DNA from 3 places in the Arthrobacter sp. P1_D4 genome. Region 3 is predicted to be linked to each of the others. Evidence: riboswitches for the same ligand, from Rfam matches in the RefSeq annotation. Region 3 holds a riboswitch; each other region holds the start of a gene.
The links. Region 3 has a riboswitch for cyclic di-AMP ahead of AC1D0A_RS14215 (aggregation-promoting factor C-terminal-like domain-containing protein). Riboswitches for the same ligand answer to the same signal wherever they lie in the genome.

Region 1 (7,145 bases), on a different contig from region 3:
GCGGGTTCCGTGGTTGGACGGGGCGATGCCCACAAGGTGGTTCACCTTGTCCGCGCCTCCAAGGAATCCGAGGTAGTAGCGCGGCATCATGCCGCCCTGGCTGTGGCCCACGAGATTAACTTTCCTGGCACCCGTCGAGGCCAGTACCTTCTCGACAAACGGGGCGAGCTGACGGGCTGAGTCTGCCACCGGGCCGGTGGCGTCGACGCCGTTGGTCGCACCGTAGTTCAGCGCGAAAACGCAGTAGCCCTGGCTCTTTAGCGCCGGCGACATCGTCGCCCAGTTCTTCGCCATGTTCTCGAAGGTTCCCGGCACCAGGACCACCGGGTAGGGGTGGGCTGCCGAGGGCTTGCAGGACCAGTCATTCGCGCCGGGCGGCGAAACGTCAATGGTGTCGGCCTGGGCCGCCGGCACACCCATCAGGGATGCGCCAAGCAGCGCCAAGGTCGCAGCTGCCAGCGTTGCGAATGCTGCGGGCGTTTTCGGGCATGGCACGGATTACCTCTTCGGTTGGACGCGTCATCTGTGACGGTCTGTGGGAATGGAAGTGAGGTAGGGATCAGCCCCCGTTGTGATCCGACTCACGTCTCTCAATTCACGCTAGGGAAGGTGCTCCGCGGATCGCTCCAACATGCACGTTTGTGCATGCATTTTTCGACGGCAATGGTAAATGGTGACAGTTGGGGTCGCGTGGGGAGACTGCTGCACAGTTGTGCAGGTACGGGCATGCCGCCCGCCGTCGCCTCCGGCCACCTCACTCTCCGGTCACCTCACTCTCCGGGCGGGAAATCGTAGGAGGCGTGGATCGTCGCCGGCGCGGTGCCGTAGGACAGGACGATCTCGTCGTGCGCCTTGAACGGGAGGTCCCGGATCCCGGCGTCGAACTTCCGGCCGTTCACGTAAACGGTCCAGCCTTCCAGTGAACCCCCACCGGTGCCGGGGGCGCCGGTGCCACCGAGGACGCCCCACTCCGTCAGGAGCTGCCCGAGGGTGAAGGCCTGGCCGGCGGTGGGTGACTCGATGTGGACCACGCCCGTGGTGTCGTGGGTGTGCAGTGCTGAGATGCCGTTGGCCCTGTGGTCAGCTCCGGCGGTGATGCCGATATTTGCCGGCACCGCGATGGGCTTGCCTTCCTTCAGCACGTCCAGATGTGCGTGATAGTGGTCCACGTTGCCCTCCGCCGTCAGCACCGTGAGGCCGGCCTGGGTGATCCGGCCGGGCGCCCCCGTGATGTCTAAAGCAAAATCAGGGGCCGGCGCCGCGGATGCCGCAGGTGACTCAGGCGACGGTGCGGTAGATGGCGCAGGGGCGGCGCACCCTGCCACCCCCAGCGTCATGGCGGAAAGTGCGATGGCGAGTGTCAGCTTGGTGTGCATGGTTGCGTAAACCGCTTTCGATCGGAGGCTTGCCAGTTCAGTCTAGGCAGATGGTCCGGGCCCGCCGCCCAGGACGGCTTGGCACCGCGTTTCCGCCGGGAGCCGCGAGGGGAAAGAATGGGCAGGTGAGTGATGCCGGCGAATTCATCGACCTCTCGCTGCAGCGCGAAGCTTCCGGGCGCCGCGCTGAGCAGCTTCAGGCGCGGCTGGAAACGGAGCCGGCGGGCAGCGGCCTCCGGTTCTACGGCACGTCCGTGGGCGCCGTGCGCGGCACGGTCCGGGATGCCGGCCGCCGCTATCCCGGGCTGTCCCGCGATGAGGTCACTTTGCTGAGTTCCGAACTGTGGGGCTCCGGGCCCGGAGGCTCCGGCCGGGGGCCTGCGCCGGTTTTCGAGCGCCGGCTGGCCGCCGTGGTCCTGCTCCAGGCCAACGTGAAGCTGCTGACCAACTCCGACCTCACCCGGCTGGAGGGCTTCATCCGGCAGGCGCGGGTGCGGGACCTTGTGGATCCGCTCGCCGTCGACGTCGTCGGACCCCTGGTGGACGGACTCGATGTTCTGGCCAGGGTGCGGGCCGACAGCGTGCTGGACCGGTGGGTGCGCGAGCCCGATGCCTGGCTGCGCCGGGCCGCGCTTCTCTCGCCGTTGCTGGCGCTGCGCGCGGGCGCGGGGGACTGGGGCAGGTTCGTCCGGCACGCCAACGCGGTGCTCGGCGAACCGGGCGGCATGTTCGACGCCGACGGCACGGCTGTCCGGGATGCCGTCTCCCGGGTCCTGGCAGAGATGGCAAAGCGGAGGCCGGAGCTGCAATTCACATCCGTTGGAGAATGACGATCCGAACCTTCGCCGCCGGCTCGGCTTTGGTCCGGGCATGTAGACCTTCGGACTGTCAGGCCGTCGGACCCCCCGGATCGCCCTGCTCGACGGCGCTGCCGGAATTTCCGGACTTGCCGCCAGCATTTGCCGGGACCGCGAAAGTCCTCGCCGCCCGTGACCCGGCGACTGCGCTCGCGGCTATGGTGACAAGCGCTCCCACCAGCAGGGCCGCGGCCTCGCCTGGGAGCAGGACCTGAAGCTGCGTGCCGATGCTCGCCGCAGCCACCGGTACGCCAAGCTGCGCCGCTGACAACACCGCCAGCGACAGCGGGAGTCCCAGGAAAGCCAGGTCGGCGTGCGCCAGCAGGGCCCCGGCCCCCAGCAACAGGCCGAGGGCCATCATGTCCGGGTGCCCGGCCAGGTCCTTGAGCGTCAGCGATGCACCCAGCCACACGAAGAAGAGCGGACCCAGGAAGCCGTCGCTGAGCGCGAACAGTTGCCGGGCCAGCCGCCGCGGTTCGCCGACCGCAGCCATCACCAGGCCGAAAGAAAAGCCTGCCATCATCACAGACACATTGCTCCACGTCGCGACACCGGCCAGGGTGAAGAGCACGGCCAGCTGGATCCGTAGCTCCAGGGCAAACTTGCGGCTTTCCGAGAGCCGGTGCACGCGCCGACGGATTCCCTGGCGCTCCAGCCAGCGCAAGCCGACAAAGAGCACTACCGCGCACCCGGTCACCGCGAGGACACCCAGCGCCGCCTGGACTGCGTGGGGCGGATCCACCAGGAGCGGCAACGCCACAATGCAGGCTGTGTCGGCAATTGCCACCTGCGCTGTCATAGCGACGACATCTGGCCCGCCGAGGCGCAGGGAATCGACGATTGGAAGCACCAGGGCTGCCGACGAGGACGCCAGCAGCACGACGTAGAGGGGAGCATGTCCAGTCCCGAACAGCAGTCCGATGCCGGTTCCGACCACCACCGCTGCCGCTGCGGCCACCATCGCCCGGCGGGAGCCTTTGCCGAGGGCGCCACGGATGTGCGGATCCCGCACGGGAACGTGGGTGCCTGCCACGAACATCATCAGCGCAAACCCGATATTGGCCAGCAGGGTGAACGTCGGGTCCGCGGGGTCCACCAGGGCCAGCCCTGAGCGCCCGATCGCGATGCCGGCCAGCAGCTCACCCAGCATGACAGGCAAGTGCCAGCGCGCCGGCAGGGCCAGCAGGGGGCCAGCCAGGGCGATGACGGCGATCAGCGCCAGGGACAGGAAGGTCACGGTTCGCGGCGGCCGGCCGGCGCCGGGCCTGACCGCCGTTCCACCACCGCGTAGGCCTTGCCGTCCAGGAAGGCCCAGTCGTTGACAACCATGTACCCGAGCGCGTCCACCCGGTCATTGAGGATGTGCTCGTCGAAACCCCCGTCGCGCGGTTCCGCGTCCCAGGTGCTCACGTGGACGTCCCCGCCGTCGAGGATCAGCAGCTCGGTGTTGACGTCGAAATCCTCTTGGGGCTGAGTGCTCAACTGGCAGATGGCGACACAATGGCTGTTCATTTTCGGGCCTCCGCTTCCGGTGGTGCTGATGGCATCATCCTATGTTCGGAAACGGCGCCGCCCTATGGGCAAAATTGCGGCCCGGCATCATGGCTCCGTTACCTGAATGTGACTTTCGGGTGCGGTTCGCGCTACGGTTAATGAGTGCCTGTTGTCTCCGATACGGGCGCTCCCCAGCCGATTGCCTAACTCTGCCGCGGCCCGGGGGTAACTCGCATCAACGTCCGGCAGAGACGGGGAAACCACTTTTGACCTGCTGATATGCAGGTCTTGGGGTGAAGCCGCACAGTGCCCGCAACGACGGGCCCGGGAGTGCGGCCGGGTGCCTCCCATCCGAATCCGACAGCTCACCTCGCAGGCATTGGGAGAGGCTACATTTTTCATGACTTCAGTCAATACTTTTGCGCGCCATGCCGCCGTCCTCGCCGCCGCATCCGGCCTGGTCCTGACCAGCGGAATGGCGGCCAACGCCGCCACCGCCCCCGTGCAGCGTGACTCTGCTCCGGCGTCGAACGTCGACATCGCCGGACAGGTCAGTGCCCCCGTCAGTGCCGATTCAAACGTCAAGATCAGCTTCGATCGCCCCGCAGTGGATTCTGTTGCCGCGCCGGTCATCGAACAGCCCGTCGCGCCGGCTCCGGCTCCCACTGCAGCCCCGGCGGCGGCGGCCAAGGCTCCGGCCAAGCCGGTCATCCAGGTGCAGGCCGCTCCGGCAGCAGCTCCGGCAGCAGCGCCGGCCGCGGCGCCCGCGGGCGGACGCAACGCCATCATGCTCTCGGCCGCCTACAGCCAGGTGGGCATCACCCAGGACTGCACTGCCATGGTGGAAAAGGCCCTTGGCGCCGCGGGTAAGCCCGTTGGCGACATCGGTCCCCGCGCGTTCCTTGGCCTTGGAACCGTTGTAGCGACGCCGCAGCCCGGTGACATGGTGGTCCAGTCCGGCCACGTCGGCATCTACGCCGGCAACGGCCAGGTGGTCAGTGGCGGCATGAACGGCAAGAACCAGACCATGGTCCACCCGCTGTCCTGGCTCACCGCGACCGGCGGCGTGACGTTCGTCCGCGCCTAAGCCGCACGGCCCCGACCCGGGGCCAGACAGTCCGGAAAGACCGGCGGTCGAGTTCCCTTGGGGGCAACTCGACCGCCGGTCTTTCCTGTCTCCGCATTCGGGGGTCCGGGATCCCGATGGCATAGCTTTCCCCGGCGCAGGGTCCTCAGGGATTCCCGCTGCCCATGAGCGGAAGCGTCAATTTCATGACGGTTCCCTCGCCGCCCGTCGCGGCCACCTCGACGGTGCCCCCGGCCGCGACGGCAATCTCCCGGACCAGGGCCAGGCCGATGCCAAAGCTCCGCTGTCCCTGTGAGGTGCCGGTGCCGGCCGTCCGCACGAACCGGTCAAAGATCCGGGCCTGATCGACGCCGGTGATTCCGGTCCCGGAGTCCGCCACCGTGATCACGGCGCGCTTCTGCTCGATTGAGGTCGTGATGGACACGCGGCCGCCCGCAGGCGTGTGGGCCAGCGCGTTGTCCGCCAGGGCCAGCACGGCACGCCGCAGCGCATTCGTCTCGATCCGGGCCAGCGGCCGGGCAGCGGCAGAGAATTCCAGGCGCACCTGCCGCTGCTCTGCCACCTGCTGGAGGCTGCCGGCGACGCTGGCGGCAGCGTCGGCGAGGTCGGCAGGGGGCGCGGAGCGGTCCGGGGCCTCCGCGGTTGCCGCGAGGAGCAGTTCGTTGACAATCCCTGTCAGCGTCGCGGCGTCCTCCCGGATCCGGGCCAGGTCGTGGCTTTGCCTGGAGCCGGGCACAGTGTTGCGCTGGGCCAGCTGGATCCTGGTGTCCAGGATGGTCAATGGCGTGCGCAATTCGTGGCTGGCGTCCTGGACGAAACGCCGCTCCCTTGCCAGGGCATCACTGAGGGGACGAATCGCGCTGCGCGCGCTGAGCCACCCGACGATGCCGGCCAGCAGGATTCCCGCTACCCCGGCGATGATCATGGCTTCGAGGACATCCTTGGAATCCAGGTAGGTGTAGGCCGTCCCGGCCGTCGCCGAGCCCGGCACTTCAGGATGGGCCAGTTGGTTCGTGAGGTACAGTGCCGTGGCGGCGAGCAGCCCGAGAACCATGACCGCGCACGCAGCACTGATCCGCACCGCGACCTTGAGGGAAGCCTTGCGCAGGATGGAGTGGTCCGGATTTCCGCCGGCCGGCCAGCCGTCACTCATGGGCTTCGCCGATCTGGTATCCGAGGCCGTGCACCGTGCGGATCACGGCTTTGGAGATCTTCCGGCGCAGGTGATGAACATAGGTATCGATCACGCCGGGCTGTTCCGAGGCGTGGAAGCACGCCGCGAGGAGCTCATCCCGGGTGAAGACGCGGTCCGGTTCCGCAGCAAGGGCTGCCAGCAGCTGGCCTTCCTTTGCGGTCAGTGACACCGTTTGCCCGTAGACGGAACGGACGGAGCGCTGCGTTGGATCCAGTTCCCAGTCCCCGATCGCCACCGGTGCCGGGGCCGGGGGAGTGAAAGTCCGCGTCAGTGCGCGCAGGCGTGCTGCCAGTTCGCCGGCATCGAACGGCTTGGTCACGTAATCGTTGGCGCCGGCGTCCAGGCCCCTGACTTTTTCGTCGGCATCGCCCAGCGCGGTCAGGATCAGGATGGGCGTGGCAATGCCTTTCGACCGCAAAGCCGTGATGAGGGCGATGCCGTCCATGGCGGGCAGCCCGCGGTCCACCACCATGACGTCCCAGCTCCCGGTCAGCCCGTGGTGGAGGCCGTCGCGGCCGTTGGTGACCAACTGGATCCGGTAGTCCGGGTCCAGGAGCTCGGCGATGAGCGGTCCCAGGACGGCGTCGTCCTCGACGAGCAGCAGGGACGGAAGGTCAGTGGAGGTCATGTCAGCTATTCTTCCGCGGCCATTTCCTCAGTCCGCAGTCCGGCCCCAGGTTCTTCTGCCGTGTCGCCGGCGGCTTTGTCTGCGGCTGCGGCGGCGCGGCGGGAGTTCCGGCGGCGTTTGAGGAGCTGTACCACCCCCGGCACGACGGAGACGAGCACCATGGCCACGACGATGGCGTCGATGTTCCTGGCGATGATGTCAAAATGCCCCAGCCAGGTGCCAAGCATCGTCACGGAGGCCGCCCAGGCGACGGCGCCGGTGATATTCCACAGGGTGAAGGATTTGTAGTCATAGCGCGCGGTCCCGGCGGTCAGTGGAGCAAACGTCCGGACCATGGGGACGAAGCGGGCCAGCACGACGGCGGCCCCGCCGTGGTGGCGGAAGAAGTCCTCCGTGGTGGTCAGGTGCGCTGTCTTCAGGATCCGGGCGTCGTCCTTGAACCATCGCCGGCCAAATTTCCGTCCGAGCATGTAGCCGACCTGGTCCCCGGCGACCGCGGCCGCGGTGA
Region 2 (7,145 bases), on a different contig from region 3:
AGGGCCTGGAGCAGGGCACGGCACCAGTCTTCCAGTGTTTCGTCCTGGCTTTTCACCGTTTGCCTCCATGGTCGAGTTCAGCTGTGCAGAGCCGGGCCGGAGCCCGGACCGCCGTCGGGAATCCTGCCGGATACCCCCAGTGCGGACGCGTCATCCCAGGTGTCGACGTCATCCGTGGAACCCGGGGGAACGCGAACTTCCCGCACGTCCAGCCTAGCAAGAAGGGCGAACACCGACGCGTTTTCCAGCCGGTCCCGGGACGCGGCGTCCGCGACAGAACGTTGTAGCACGGCCGTGCCATAAAAGCCCACGAGCGGCTGTTTCCGACTGTCGGCCGAGACGGCCATGACGCCGTCGGCCCCACCCCTTTCCGGTGTGCCTGCAGCAGACGCGGCCAGCGCCTCGGCCAGGGCACGGACCGCGCCGGCCGACCGGGGCATGTCACACGCCAGGACGAGGGTATAGGGCGCGGCTGCTGCGTGCCGGCTCGCGTGATCGGCGGCCAGGGCGGCCAGCCCCGCCGCGATGGCTGCGGCCGGACCCGCGAAGGGCGGCTCTTCCCGGCAGGTCAGGACGCCGCCGGGCAGGCCCCCGGGGTCGGGGCCGACGACGACGGTGCGCCCCGCCGCGCCCGCGGCCCGCAGTGACCGCTCCAGGAGGGTGGCGCCGTCGTAGATCAGCCCGGATTTGGGCACGCCGCCGAGGCGTGAGGACCGCCCCCCGGCGAGAATGATAGCATCGAACTCCATCGGTTCAGCCTAGCGCGGCGCCAGCGGCCACTGAACAAGCCGTAATGTGCGCCGGCAGCGTCTTCACCGGCTGATCAATCAGCTAGGAGGCCGATCAGGCAGCCGATTCAGGCAGCAGGAACGGATCCCAGGCCGGCGTCGGCTTCTCGAGTTCCTTGATCTGCCAGATGGCACCTTTTGGCGGGCCCGGAACAAAACCGATCTTCCAGCCCATCTCCGCCGGCGTATGGTCGCTCTTGGCGTTGTTGCACCGCAGGCACGCCGCCACCAGGTTCTCCCAGGAGTCGGCTCCGCCCCGCGATTTGGGCTGGATGTGGTCGATGGTGTGGGCAGCCTTGCCGCAGTACGCGCAGCGGTGGGCATCCCGGCGCAGCACGCCGCGGCGGCTCACCGCAGTCATCGTGTTGTACCTTGGCCGGATGTAGCGGTTCAGCAGGATCACGGACGGGCGGCCCAAAATGTCCTGGGGGCCGACCACGGGGTCGTCCCCTTCGGCCACCACGCTGGCCTTTCCGGTCAGGACAAGGACGAGCGCCCGGCGGAAGGTGATGACCGCCAGCGGTTCATATCCAGCATTCAGAACGAGAGTGCGCATCCGCATACCTCTTCACGGCCGCACCCGCCAGCGGCACGAGGGCCGGCTGCCCTCTGCATGGTCGGGCTATGGATCGACAACACAAGAGTAAACACTCAAGTGCCGGATCACCGAATATTTTTTCACCGGCGCGGTCCTCAGCGCGGAAAGTTCACTGCGCGGCAACGCGAAAGACCCCCGCCTGGAGGCGGGGGTCTTTCGGAATGCTGGGGTTCGTGCTTAGGCGCCGACGCGGATGAAGACCGGGCCGGAGCCGACGTTGACGCTGTACAGCGCGGTGGTGCCGCCGTTCCAGCCGCCGTGCACTGCCATGCCGTTGCCTACGTAGACCGCGATGTGAGCCATGCCCACGCCGCCGTTCTGGTAGTAGGCGAGGTCGCCCGGGCGTGCCTCGGCGGCGCTCACGGTGCGGCCCAGGGACAGGTAACCTGCCGGCCAGCCGTGGTAGTGGATGCCGGCCGCGGCCAGGGCGTTGGTGGCGAGGGCGGTGCAGTCCTGCGCCACGCCGATCTGTGCGTAGGCAGCAGCGGCGATGGTCGCGCCTGCGCCGCTTCCGATGCCCGCGGGGGCCTGGGCAGCGACGCCGCCGCTGACGCCAAGCTCGGTGCCGCCGGCGCGGGTGGCTGTAGCCGTGGCCGTGGCGTCCTGGACCTTCACGACGGGCTTGGGAGCCTCGACGACGGGAGCCGGCGTGGTGGTCACGGCGGGCTTCTCGTAGGAGATCGCGATGGTGGAAGCGGCCGAGATGGTGGCCGGAGCTGCGGACTGGACTTCCAGGGCCGAAGCGGAGGTGGATTCGCGCTGAACATTGGTTTCAGCAGCGTTGGCTGCGATTCCGCTGGTCAGGACCAGACCGGAAGCTGCGGCGATGACCGCGGCCTGACGGCCCATGCCGCCGGCGTTGTCGCCGACAGCCTTAGCAATTACAGCCAGCGAGTTGGTCTTGGTGACCTCGGCGCGGTGCCGTGCAACGTTTGCACGAGTAGTCATTAAGTTCTCTCTTTCGTGATCCTTGGACCGCGCGCTTTCGGGCACGGACTGAGGACGCTCCGGCATCTTGGGGGTACGCCGGATCGCCCCGAAATGGGTTACTTAGCGAAGGGTGTACTGCGAAGACGCGCCAAAAGCGGAAACTGCATGCTGTCCGGGCTCGGTAGCGATTGAGCCTGCGGAACGTGATCCAATCCGGGCGCCGGCAAGGGCGGCACGTGATGTGGATTCCAGCGGGCTCGACAGAGCCTCGCCGGTGCGCATGCGCGCAGAATTATGGCGTGAAGACACGAAAGTAGCCTCTCCCAATGCCTACGAGGTGAGCTGTCGGATTCGGATGGGAGTCACCCGGCCGCGCTGCTTCCTGGGAAGCTTTGCGACTTAACCCCAAGGCCTTCTTTCGAAGGCCAAAATTGGTTCCCCCGCCCCTGCCAGACGATGTAATGCGAACGGACCTTGAGCGGTGGCAGAGCTAGGCAATCCACTCAAGAGCGCCAACTTCGGAAAAGTTGGCGTGCTTCAAACCCTACAGCAGTCCTGATCCAATGTCACATTCAGATCACGGCGTGTCACAGGAAGTTGAGAGCAGCCCATCGTCTTTTTAGAGCCAGCCGAGCGGGTCAACGACATCGCCGTTGACCATCACTTCAAAGTGGAGGTGGCAGCCCGTGGAGGCGCCGGTGGTTCCGCTCATGGCGACGACGTCACCGCGGGAAACCTTCTGGCCGACCTTGACCGAAGCCGAGGACAGGTGGTTGTACGTGGTCTCCAGGCCGTTGCCGTGATCGATGACCACGCGGTTCCCCCCGCCGAAGGGATGCCAGCCGTTGAACGTCACGGTGCCGCTGGCGGCCGCGTGGACCGCCGTGCCGCACTGGGCGGCGAAATCCTGGCCGCGGTGGAACTCCCCCGCGCCCCCGGTAATGGGGCTGACACGGTAGCCGAAGGGCGAGGCCGTGACCAGCTGGTCGAGCGGCGCACCCAGGGTGCCGGCCGATGCCGCGCGGGTGATCGTGCCCACAGACTGGGCGCTCAGCAGCTGCTTGAGTTTCCCGTCCGGATCGCCCTTCGTGGTGACGGCCGTGCGGTTGAAGTCGACCTTGGCGGCGGCGGCAGCGGTGACATCCGGCTGCACGGCGGCGGAGAGCGCGCCGGATCCGCCCGGATTCGAAGCCATCACCGGGCTCGTGACGGGGACCGTCACGGTAAGAACCAGACCAGTTGCGGCCAGTGCGATCCCGGCCTTCTGCCCGACTCCGCTTGCCGCGGCAAAGTCCGTGACCTGGCGGAACGGACTGCGACGGCGACGGCGTTCATCGCGGTGCACGTCCCGCGGGCGTTCGGCCGTGTGTGCGACGACGGGACGCGGCTCCGGAGCGGGACCGGTCGCGCGGCGACGGCCCCTGGCGGTCTGGGTGGTCAAGAAGGGTTCCTCTCTGGATGGCCTGCGAAGTTAGCTGTCGGATTCGGGTCAGAGAGATCAAAGACCCGGTCCGCCGTTGCAGGCAGCCACGCACAGAGGCATCCCTAGGGGATCCTTCGGTGGAAGCTGCTTGCCGCTGACGGACTTCACCCCAAGGCTGCCGAAGTAGCAGCCGAAAGTGGTTCCCCCGCCCCTGCCAGGAGGTAGTTCTGCGACTGATCCGCTGGCAGGGCTCGGCTTCGGATCAGGTAACGCTTTGGTATCGGTACTGGGCACTAACTATAGGCGATTAAGCCGCCCGGTAATAAATCCGTAACCGCAATTGTGGACAACTCGTGGGTCGTCCCATGACCGGCGCGTAGTGGCTGGTCAGGCGACTGTTACAAAGACGTGCGCGGCAACCTCGGGCGGCAGCTCCAGGGCACCTTCGATATCGGGGACGCGGACCGAGATGTACTCCCCCACCCGCTCCAGCGAGACCAGCGCGCCAGGCCTGATTCCGCCCTCGTCGAGCTGGGCCAGAAGCTCCGGCTCGACCTGGATCGGCTCCGCGAGCCGGTTGACCGTAACCCGGGAAGTTACCCCGTAGCCGGCCATGGCCTCCAGCAGGTTCACGGGCCTGTCCACGGGGGCGCCGTTGGGCACGCCGCCAAGATCCGCAAGCCCCGGAATAGGGTTTCCGTAAGGCGAGACTGTCGGGTGGTTGAGCATCTCGAAGATTCTTCGCTCGACGCGTTCGCTCATGACATGTTCCCAGCGGCACGCTTCCTCGTGGACGTAGGCCCAGTCGAGCCCGATCACGTCCGCGAGGAGGCGTTCGGCCAGACGATGCTTGCGCATGACACCGATTGCACGTTTCCGTCCGATTTCCGTCAGTTCAAGGTGCCTGTCGCCGGAAACAACCACCAGCCCGTCGCGCTCCATCCGGCCGATCGTCTGGGACACAGTGGGGCCGGAGTGGCGGAGCCGTTCGGCGATGCGGGCGCGGAGGGCAACGATGTTTTCTTCTTCAAGTTCCAGAATGGTCCGAAGATACATCTCCGTAGTATCGATCAGATCCGTCATTCAGCTCAGCTCCTCGAGCGCAGTCCTAGCGTCATTCCCACCGTACCGCGTGCGGGCTGCATGCAGGATGCGCCCAGGCGGGAACCGCCGTACGTTCGCATGCCAGCCTAGCCTATTTTGAATTACTCCGGATAATCTTTCGATCGACCTGAAGCTATTGTCCCAGCCCCAGCCGGCCGGCCGTCCCGGCGTCTCAATGACCGGACTATGACAGGCCTTTTTCTGTATCGCCGGGAGCTGTCAGGCAAAATAAGACAGGCAGAATGAAGAGGGGTGTCCGTGGTAGCCATCCCTGCCCGCCACCTCCCAGCCACGCTACGAACCAGCCGAAAATTGGAGCCACTGTGAGCGACACCAGCATCACGATCCCCGCCAACCTCCTGCCCAAGGACGGACGGTTCGGCGCCGGCCCGTCCAAAGTCCGGCCGGAACAGATGGACGCCCTGGCCGCGGCATCGTCGAAGCTGCTGGGGACCTCCCACCGCCAGGCGCCCGTGAAGAACCTGGTCGGCTCGGTGCGCAGCGGCCTCAGCGAATTCTTCCGGGCACCGGAAGGCTATGAAGTGGTGCTGGGCGTCGGCGGATCTACCGCGTTCTGGGACATTGCCAGCTTCGGGCTCGTGGAGAACAAGGCGCAGCACCTGTCCTTCGGCGAGTTCGGCTCGAAGTTCGCTTCCGCCACCAACAAGGCGCCGTTCCTTGCCGAGTCCTCCATCATCAAGGCCGAACCCGGCACCCGCCCCACCGCCCGGGCGGAGGCCGGCGTCGACGTCTATGCGTGGCCGCAGAACGAGACCTCAACCGGCGTTGCCGCCCCCGTCCAGCGGGTGGCCGGCGCCGACGAGGGGTCGTTGGTGCTCGTGGACGCGACCTCGGCCGCGGGCGGGCTGGACGTGGACGTGGCGGAGTCGGACGTGTACTACTTCGCGCCGCAGAAGAACTTCGCGTCCGACGGCGGCCTGTGGCTGGGCCTGTTCTCCCCGGCCGCGCTGGAACGGGCGGCACGGATCAAGGCCGGCAACCGCTGGATTCCCGACTTCCTTGACCTCCAGACGGCGATCGACAATTCCAGGCTGAACCAGACCTACAACACCCCCGCGCTGGCCACCCTGGTGACCCTGGACGCCCAGGTGCAGTGGCTCAACGCCAACGGCGGCCTGGACTTCGCCGCCGGCCGGACCGCGGATTCTGCCGGCCGCATCTACGGCTGGGCCGAAGCGTCCGAATACGCCACGCCGTTCGTGGCCAAGGCCGAGGACCGCTCGAACGTGATCGCCACGATCGACTTCGATGACTCGATCGACGCCGCGGCCATCGCCAAGGTGCTCCGCGCCAACGGCGTCGTCGACACCGAGCCGTACCGCAAGCTGGGCCGCAACCAGCTGCGCATCGCCACCTTCGTGGCGATCGAGCCCGACGATGTCTCGGCACTGCTCGAGTGCATCGATTTCGTCGTGGCGGAACTGAAGAAGTAGCCCTGCGTCCGGCGTCGTCACGGCCCCTGAGGACCTAGGCCGTGACGGCGCCGTCGTCGTTTCAGGTCCGTCCGCCCTGCTATGCCTACGGCCGCGGGTCCCTGCCGGCACCGGCCGCGCCGGTCCGGCTTTCGACGCGGAAGTACCGCAGCCCGTGGGCGCGGCGGTTGAAGTGGAGCCGCAGGTGCTTCGCGCGGATGATCCACGCCAGCCCGATCAGGGCCGCCAGCAGGCCGGCGCCCGCCGCGACCGCCATGGACCAGCGGGGGCCGGCGGTGTTTGCCACCCAGCCGACGAACGGTGCCCCGAGGGGAGTTCCGCCCATGAAGATCGCCATGTAGAGGGCCATCACCCGGCCCCGCATTACGGGCTCTGTGGTGGTCTGGACGTACCCGTTTGCGCTCGTCATCATGGTGATCGCGAACAGCCCCACGGGCACAAGTGCGACGCCGTACCAGAAGTAGTTCGGGGCCATCGCTGCGATGCCCGAGGTCACGCCGAAGGCGGCGGCCGCCCCGAAGATGACCCGCAGCCGTGGCTTGCCGCGCCCGGCGGACAGCAGGGCCCCGGCGACGGATCCGATGGCCATGATCGAATTCATCAGGCCGAAGGCCCCCGCGTCCAGGCCGAATTCGGTCCCCACCATGGCCGCGATGAACAGGGCGAAATTCAGCCCCAGGGTTCCCACGATGAAGATCGCCACCAGCACCACGACCAAATCCGGACGGTACCTCACATAGCGCAGCCCCTCCCGGATCCTGCCCCTGCCCGCCGGTGCCCGCGGCAGCCGGCGCAGCGACGACGACGGGATTTTCGCCAGGCTCAGCAACAGGGGCACAAAGGTGAGC
Region 3 (7,145 bases):
GGGAACCGGGATCCGGCCCGAGACCAGGTCCCGACTCAACCGTGCCATGCCGCGCAAGTCCGCGAGGGCCGTCTGGACGATGTCCACGCTGGAATCCGGGTCGTCGGTCCAGTCCACTGGGACTTCGTGGACGCGCAGGCCGCACTTTTCTGCCAGGACCAGCAGCTCGGTGTCGAAGAACCAGGCGTTGTCCAGCGTGTGCGGAAGCAGTTGCCGGGCCACGTCCGCCCGGATCGCCTTGAAGCCGCACTGCGCGTCACTGAAGTGGGCGCCCATGAGGGCCTGGAGCAGGAAGTTGTAGCTGCGCGAGATGAATTCCCGTTTGGGTCCGCGGACCACGCGGGAGTTGCGGGTCAGCCGCGTCCCGATCGCCAGGTCGGAGTGCCCGGAAATGAGCGGGGCAAGGAGCGGGCCGAGGGCCGCCAGATCAGTGGAGAGATCCACATCCATGTACGCCAGGACCGGTGACGGCGAAGCCAGCCACACCTTGCGAAGCGCGTTTCCGCGGCCCTTTTCTGCCATATGGACCACCGTCACTTCGCGCAGCTCGCGGGCTACCCGTTCCGCGGCCTTGAGCGTTTCGTCGGTGCTGGCGTTGTCCGCCACGGTGATCCGGAAGGAATGCGGGAAGGCGCCGAGCAGGTACGCGTGGAGCCGGCGCAGGCAGGCCTCGAGGTCCCGTTCCTCGTTGAAGACCGGGATGGTGACGTCCAGCAGGGGCGTGCTGGCGCGCGTATCAATGGCCGTGCGCCGGCCGCCGGGGCCGGTCAGCGCCCCGGCGATCGGGCCCGGGACGGGTGCGCCGGCCAGCGCAAGCCCCGAGGGTGCCTCGGGGGCCGCCGGGCCGGCCGGCGTCGCCGTGGAGCGGGGCAGGGTTCCTGTGGCCTGGTCTGTGAATGTCATGGCTCAACTTTCCCGGCGGCCCATATGAAGGCTTTAGGGTCAAGCTGTGCGGGGGCTGTGGAAGTCTGGCCCGCCCGGGCCGGTCCCGCAGTGGAGACGCAAGGAGGCCCCGGATCCACGTGGGCTGGTTAGGGCCGGTTTAGTACCAGTTGTGTGCGTAGTGGAAGTTCAGGGCGCCGCAGGGGGAGCCGTAGCGCGACTTGACGTAGTTCAGACCCCAGTTGATCTGGGTCCGGTAGTTGGTCATGTAATCGGCGCCGGCGCTCGCCATCTTCGAGGCGGGCAGGGACTGGACCACGCCGTAGGCGCCGCTGCTGGCGTTCGTGGCGGTGGTCTTCCAGTCGGATTCCTTGGTCCACAGCTTGTGCAGGCACTGCATCTGGCCGGGTGCCCAGCCATAGCTTCCCAGCTGGGACGCGGCGTAGGCCTGCGCGCCGGCGGGGTCGTCGATTGCGACCGGTGCGGGTGCCGGTGCGGGGGCCGGAGCGGCTGCCGGTGCCGGAGCGGGAGCGGGAGCTGCCGCGGGAACCGGAGCGGGAGCGGGGGCTGCCGCGGGAACCGGAGCAGGTGCGGGGGCTGCCGCTGCTGCCGGCGCGGCAGCAGCTGGGGCAGGGATCAGCGCTTCGGCTGCCTTAACCTCCGAGATCTGGGGAGCCACGTTCTTTTCCGCTGGAGCGCCCGGCCCAGCCACCTGGACCCGCTCGAAGTTGAGCTTGGCCAGCGGGTCGGCGATCGTGGCCGCCTGGCTCGCAACATTCGCCGTGTGGGCGCCCGGCTCTGCCGCCTGGCTGGCGGCGCCGCCACCCAGCAGCAGTGCGCACGCGGCGGTGACGACGGCGGCACGGCGGCCGGTTACACCGAGCCCGGCGGCGAACCGCGACAGGGCGGATGCCTGCTTGACCGGTTCGGCGCGGTGGCGCGACTTGGCTGCGCCAACTGAGCGGGAATGCGAACCGCCGTCAGGGCGTGTTTGTACCTGGAATTCAGTCATGGTGGCCTCTCAACGCCGGCGGAGTTAGCTGTCGGGTTCGGATGAGGTCATCCGGCCGCACGGAACATCACGTGTCGGCTTCACCCCGAGGGCGCATGAAAGCAGAATGCCCGGGAACTCTGGGTCCCCCGCCTCTGCCTGGTCCAGCGGAATCCGGGAAGCGGCAGAGTTTGGCGTCCGTCCGGATATGCGGCACCGATGGCGGCGCACGCTAACGACGCTACAGGACCTGGCCGCTTAAGTCACATTTTGGTAACAGGAGTCACAGTGCCGGGGTGTCGGGTTGCGCCGGGTTCACGGGCCGGCCGGTCCGGGCCGTTTGCGCCGACGGCGGCCGTTCCGGTTAAGCCGGCGGCCGCGCGGCGGGCAGCCGCACGGCGAACTCCGTGCGGCCCGGCCGGGACGTGACCTCGACTGTTCCTCCGTGGGCCTCCACGATCGACTGGACAATGGACAGGCCCAACCCGCTGGTGCCCTCGGACGTCGGCGCGGCGGTCGCCGTGCCGTGACCTCCGCGGCTGCCGGAAACGGCGCCGGAGGACGAGCGTGCGGGAGCCCCGGACCCGACCCTCGCCGTCGCGACGGCAGAATCGGCGGGGACGGCTGCGGGGTTCGACGCCGGATTGGTGCGCGAGGCGTCGGCCCGGGCGAAACGGGCGAAGACCCGGCCGATAAATTCCGGGGCGATGCCGCTGCCGTTGTCTGTCACGGTGACCACGGCACTGCCGTCAGCCGAGCGCATAACGCCCGTGACCACCTTGGTCCCGGGTTCCGTGTGCTTGCGCGCATTGGACAGCAGGTTGGCGAGGACCTGGTGAAGCTGGGTCGCATCACCGCGCACCACCACGGGCTCGTCCGGAAGTTCCAGCTGCCAGATGCGGTCCGGGGCCATGACTTTCTCATCGCTGACCGTCTCGATGGCCAGCTGGGTGAGGTCGACGTCGGAGATTTTGAGCGGCTGCCCCTCGTCCAGGCGCGCCAGCAGCAGCAGGTCCTCCACGAGCGTGGTCATCCGCTCGGACTGGCTTTGCACACGGGCGAGGGACCTCTCGCCGTCGGGGGTGAAATGCTCGGTCATCCGCATCAGCTCCGTGTAGCCGCGGATGGCCGTCAGCGGGGTGCGGAGCTCGTGCGAGGCGTCGGCGACGAACTGCCGGACCTTCATCTCACTCTCCTGCCGCGCCTCGAGAGCGTTGGAGACGTTGTCCAGCATCTTGTTCAGCGCGTAGCCCACGCTGCCCACTTCCGTTCCGGGATGGGCAGCCGACGTCGGGACGCGGACCCCGAGCGCCACCTCGCCGGCGTCCAGCGGGAGACGGGAGACGTTGGTGGCGACCTCGGAGAGCTGTTCCAGCGGCTTCATGGTCCGCCGGATCAGGGCCGTGCCGGCGAGCCCGATCAGCACGAGCCCGCCTGCGGACACCACCACCATGGTCCAGACCAGGGAGGCCAAGGTGTTTTGTTTTTCAGCCAGCGGGAGTCCGGTCACAATCACGTCGCCGTACGGTGTACGCGCGGCCGTGAGCCGGTAGGCGCCGGCCGAAAGGCTGCGGTCCACGGACACGCCGCTCGGGGTCAGGGCCAGGAGAACCTTGTTGTCGGAGGGGGAGAGGCTCTTGACCGCGCCGTCCCCGGCCAGGAATCCGGCCCTGCTGACTTCGCCGTCGACTATCCGTGCGTTAAGCGTCCCGACGCCCTGTCCCCGGGCTTCGAGGGGGTCGGGGCGCCTGCCCGAATCGTCCGAGGAGGGCCGGCCGAACTCGCTCGAACGGTGGGAGGCCTGGTCCAGCTGGGTGTCGAGCTGCCGGGTGAGGAAGAGGTCCATGGAGGCGTAGCTGAACAAGCCCACAGCGCCGCAGATGGCCACGAGCAGCGCCATGGCGACCAGGACCAGCCGGGTGCGCAAATGCCACGTCGACGGGTTGCGCCAGTCGCGTCCGGGGACGCGGGTCATGCCGGAAAGTGAGGGCACGGATCAGTCCGCCGGTTTCAGGACGTACCCGGCTCCGCGCACCGTGTGGATCATGGGAGCGTGGTTGGCGTCGACCTTCTTGCGGAGGTAGGAAATGTACAGTTCCACGATGTTCGCCTGGCCGCCGAAGTCGTAGTCCCAGACACGGTCCAGGATCTGGGCCTTGCTGATGACCCGTTTCGGGTTTTCCATGAGGTAGCGCAGCAGCTCGAACTGCGTGGCGGTCAGGTGCATTTCCTCACCGGCCCGGGTGACTTCGCGGGTGTCGACGTTGAGCACGAGGTCTCCCACCACGAGTTCGGCGGTGTCCATCGCGGCCACTCCGGAGCGCTGGACCAGCCGGTGCAGGCGCAGCAGCACCTCTTCCATGCTGAACGGCTTGGTGACGTAGTCATCGCCGCCGGCCGCCAGTCCGGTGATGCGGTCCTGAACGGCATCCTTGGCGGTGAGGAACAGCGCCGGCACCTCAGGCGCGAACGCGCGGATCCTGTTCAGCAGTTCGACGCCGTCGAACCCGGGCAACATCACGTCCAGCACCAGCACGTCGGGGCGGAACTCCTTGGCGAGCCGGACGGCTCCGGGCCCGTCCTCGGCCACGGCCACGGACCAGCCGGCCATCCGCAGCCCCATGCTCATGAGCTCGGAGAGGCTGGGCTCGTCATCCACCACGAGGGCGCGGATGGGGGAGCCGTCCGGATGCGTGAGCTGGGGAAGGTTGTTGGTCATGGAGTGCGAAGTGGCCATGGGGACAACTCTCCGATCTGCCGGTTAGGCGGGGCTTTGGGGACCCTGTGCGGCACCTGTGAATCCCAGCCTAGCGAGCTGGATGCCGTTGCGGGATCGTACGGGCCGCAACGGCCATGTTCAATCCGCCCTTCCCGTCCGGCAACGTCACAGGCCGGGCTGTCGGCCCGCACAGCCCAAGCACAGGATCGCTCACCACGCTGGGGTGAACACCGATCCGCACCCTAAAGGAGAAATACCATGAGCGGTCAGCATCCCGGAGCCGGTTCCGGAGCAGCCCCCGAGTCAGCCCCTGTACCCGCCCCCACGCCCACCACCGGCGCGCCAGCGGCGCCCGCGCCCGTAACCACACCCCGTACTGCCTGGCAGTCCGGCGCCGGACACACCGACGGCGGAACAGTCCAAACCGGGCACGCCGATGCCGGACACGCTGACGCCGGACAGGCTGACGCCGGACGCACCGGCGGCGGGCACGCCGAGGCCGGGCGGCCGGAAGCAGGCGCTGCCGGGGGCTGGGGCGCGCTTCCGGTTTGGAAGGTTCCGGCATCGGAACCTGCCTGGGGCATGCCCCGGCAGGAACCTGTCCCCGCCGCAGCCACAGGCTGGGGCGCGCCGGGAACTTCCGCCAAGACGGCCTCGGCGGCGAAGCCCTGGACCCTCAAGCGGGGGCTCGCCGTCGCCGGCGCCGCCGCAGTCCTGGCCGTCGGCGCCGGGGCCGGCGTCTATGCCCTCACCTCAAGCGCAACGGCAGCCACCGGTGCGGCCGGCGGGGCGGCAGCCGGCGGACCCGGCGGCCAGGGTGTCGCCCCAGGCGTGCCAGGTTCAGCACAAGACGGTTCCGCGCAAGGTGGTTTCGCGGGCGGCGGCATGCCGGGGCAGGGCGGTCCCGGCCACTTCGCTGCCGGTGGCATGGGCAGCGGGCTTTCCGCGGCAGTGCACGCCGAATACGTGGTGCTGCAAGGAAGCGCATACACCACGATGGCCGAGCAGTTGGGCACAGTGAGCGAGGTCAGCTCGTCCTCCGTGACGGTCAAGAGCAGCGACGGTTTCACGCGCAGCTATGCGCTGGGCAGCGACGTGGTGGTGAGTAATCTGCAACAGCGGCGCCAGCAGGCCGGCGGCACGGGCACGCAGCTGAGCGTCGCGGACATCGTCGCGGGCGGGACGGTGCGGATCGTGGCGGCCAAGGACGGTTCCGGCTACACGGCGGCCTCCGTCATGCTGGTCGCGGCGACAGCCACCGGCCAGTCGAACTGAACCGCCGCGGCCGGCATCGCAACCGTGGCTGGCCGGCATGGAACCTGGGGTCCATTGTTACTTGCACGTTTACATTGTTACGTTGCACACTTCAATTGTGAACAAGAACTCAACAGCACCTGCAGCCGCAGCTTCCTGGATCAGCACACCCGCTGGTACCGAGATGCGCTGTTGTCGAATGCACGCCTAACTTTTACACCCCTAAAGGTTTCTAGGCATTCGCCCCCAAGCCCAGAGTCGGGCGCCCCTCCCCAATTTCATTGCGGGGAAAGAAGCATTCGAGCCGCGATGACGGCCATTCACATTGAGGTAAGCATTCCATGTCAGTTGCATCCGGATACGTCCACATCTCCGTCCGTAACGCCAGCAAGGCCGGCCAGGCCTCAGGGATCCGCCAGGGCTTTGGCGGGCGCTCCGCGTTCGCCCCCGCCGGATCCGCGGGCAGCTTCCCCGCCCCCGGATATGCAGCGCAGGGCTACAACCCTGACTCCTACGGCCAGCTCCGTGCCGTCCCCCCCGCCCCCGCCACGGCACCCACCCCGGTGATCGCCCCGGGTGCCGGCAGCCCGGTCCGTCCGGCCCCCAGCGACAACGTCGCCCGCGGCTTCGTGCTGTACATGGGCATCGACGAGGAAACCGCGGCTGCAGCCGGCACATCCATCGCCAAGCTTGCCCAGGAAATCCGGGCCTACGCACAGTCGCTCGTGGCCGGTGCCGAAAGCTATGCCGCCGTCGCCGTCGCGCCGGCCAGTGCCCCGGGTTCCGCCCTCGACGTCGTCCGCTCGACCTTCGGTGACCCCACCGCGGGGGCCCGCCAGCGCACCGAGACCGCCCGCCTGCAGCAGCCGCAGGATCCGCGGCCTTCCGGGGTGCTGATCGACCTCGCCCGCCGTGAGGTGCACCTCGACGGCGAATCCCTGAACCTCACGTTCAAGGAATTCGAACTCCTGAACTACCTCGTGGAGAACGGCACCCGCACCGTGGGCCGCGACGAGCTCCTCGAAGGCCTGTGGCGGAACGCCGAAGAGGTCCCGAACGAGCGGACCATCGACGTCCACATCCGCCGCCTGCGTTCCAAGCTCGGCCGCCTCGCCAACACCGTGCGCACCGTGCGCGGCCAGGGCTACCGGTTCTACGAGCACCCCGAGGTGGTTGTCTGGGCCGCTCCGGAATACTCGATCTAGCTTCCAGCCCACGCAAAGCGCCCGTTCCCTGCCCAGGGAGCGGGCGCTTTCGCGTTTCCGGAAGCTTCAGTGGCTTTCCGCCGGCAGCCACATT

Region 1: linked by a shared signal. The riboswitch ahead of AC1D0A_RS05070 (hypothetical protein) and the one ahead of AC1D0A_RS14215 (aggregation-promoting factor C-terminal-like domain-containing protein) in region 3 are both predicted to bind cyclic di-AMP.
Region 2: linked by a shared signal. The riboswitch ahead of AC1D0A_RS18375 (M23 family metallopeptidase) and the one ahead of AC1D0A_RS14215 (aggregation-promoting factor C-terminal-like domain-containing protein) in region 3 are both predicted to bind cyclic di-AMP.

The regions. Positions count from the first base shown of each region.
Region 1 covers NZ_JBFUAU010000003.1:169,295-176,439, forward strand. Annotated here, with positions in the region: gene AC1D0A_RS05045 (esterase/lipase family protein) at 1-420, opposite strand, end outside; gene AC1D0A_RS05050 (hypothetical protein) at 771-1,376, opposite strand; gene AC1D0A_RS05055 (DNA alkylation repair protein) at 1,502-2,206, shown strand; gene AC1D0A_RS05060 (cation:proton antiporter) at 2,265-3,470, opposite strand; gene AC1D0A_RS05065 (hypothetical protein) at 3,467-3,715, opposite strand; cyclic di-AMP (ydaO/yuaA leader) riboswitch at 3,918-4,120, shown strand; gene AC1D0A_RS05070 (hypothetical protein) at 4,128-4,814, shown strand; gene AC1D0A_RS05075 (sensor histidine kinase) at 4,960-5,967, opposite strand; gene AC1D0A_RS05080 (response regulator transcription factor) at 5,960-6,637, opposite strand; gene AC1D0A_RS05085 (DedA family protein) at 6,643-7,145, opposite strand, start outside.
Region 2 covers NZ_JBFUAU010000020.1:21,551-28,695, reverse strand. Annotated here, with positions in the region: gene AC1D0A_RS18395 (DUF6457 domain-containing protein) at 1-56, opposite strand, end outside; gene mobA (molybdenum cofactor guanylyltransferase) at 78-749, opposite strand; gene AC1D0A_RS18385 (HNH endonuclease) at 844-1,344, opposite strand; gene AC1D0A_RS18380 (NlpC/P60 family protein) at 1,564-2,334, opposite strand; cyclic di-AMP (ydaO/yuaA leader) riboswitch at 2,630-2,799, opposite strand; gene AC1D0A_RS18375 (M23 family metallopeptidase) at 2,936-3,757, opposite strand; cyclic di-AMP (ydaO/yuaA leader) riboswitch at 3,762-3,976, opposite strand; gene AC1D0A_RS18370 (iron-dependent transcriptional repressor DtxR) at 4,127-4,822, opposite strand; gene serC (phosphoserine transaminase) at 5,167-6,297, shown strand; gene AC1D0A_RS18360 (MFS transporter) at 6,383-7,145, opposite strand, start outside.
Region 3 covers NZ_JBFUAU010000013.1:182,132-189,276, forward strand. Annotated here, with positions in the region: gene AC1D0A_RS14210 (bifunctional glycosyltransferase family 2/GtrA family protein) at 1-903, opposite strand, end outside; gene AC1D0A_RS14215 (aggregation-promoting factor C-terminal-like domain-containing protein) at 1,043-1,894, opposite strand; cyclic di-AMP (ydaO/yuaA leader) riboswitch at 1,894-2,053, opposite strand; gene AC1D0A_RS14220 (sensor histidine kinase) at 2,238-3,848, opposite strand; gene AC1D0A_RS14225 (response regulator transcription factor) at 3,870-4,610, opposite strand; gene AC1D0A_RS14230 (hypothetical protein) at 4,851-5,867, shown strand; gene AC1D0A_RS14235 (winged helix-turn-helix domain-containing protein) at 6,188-7,051, shown strand.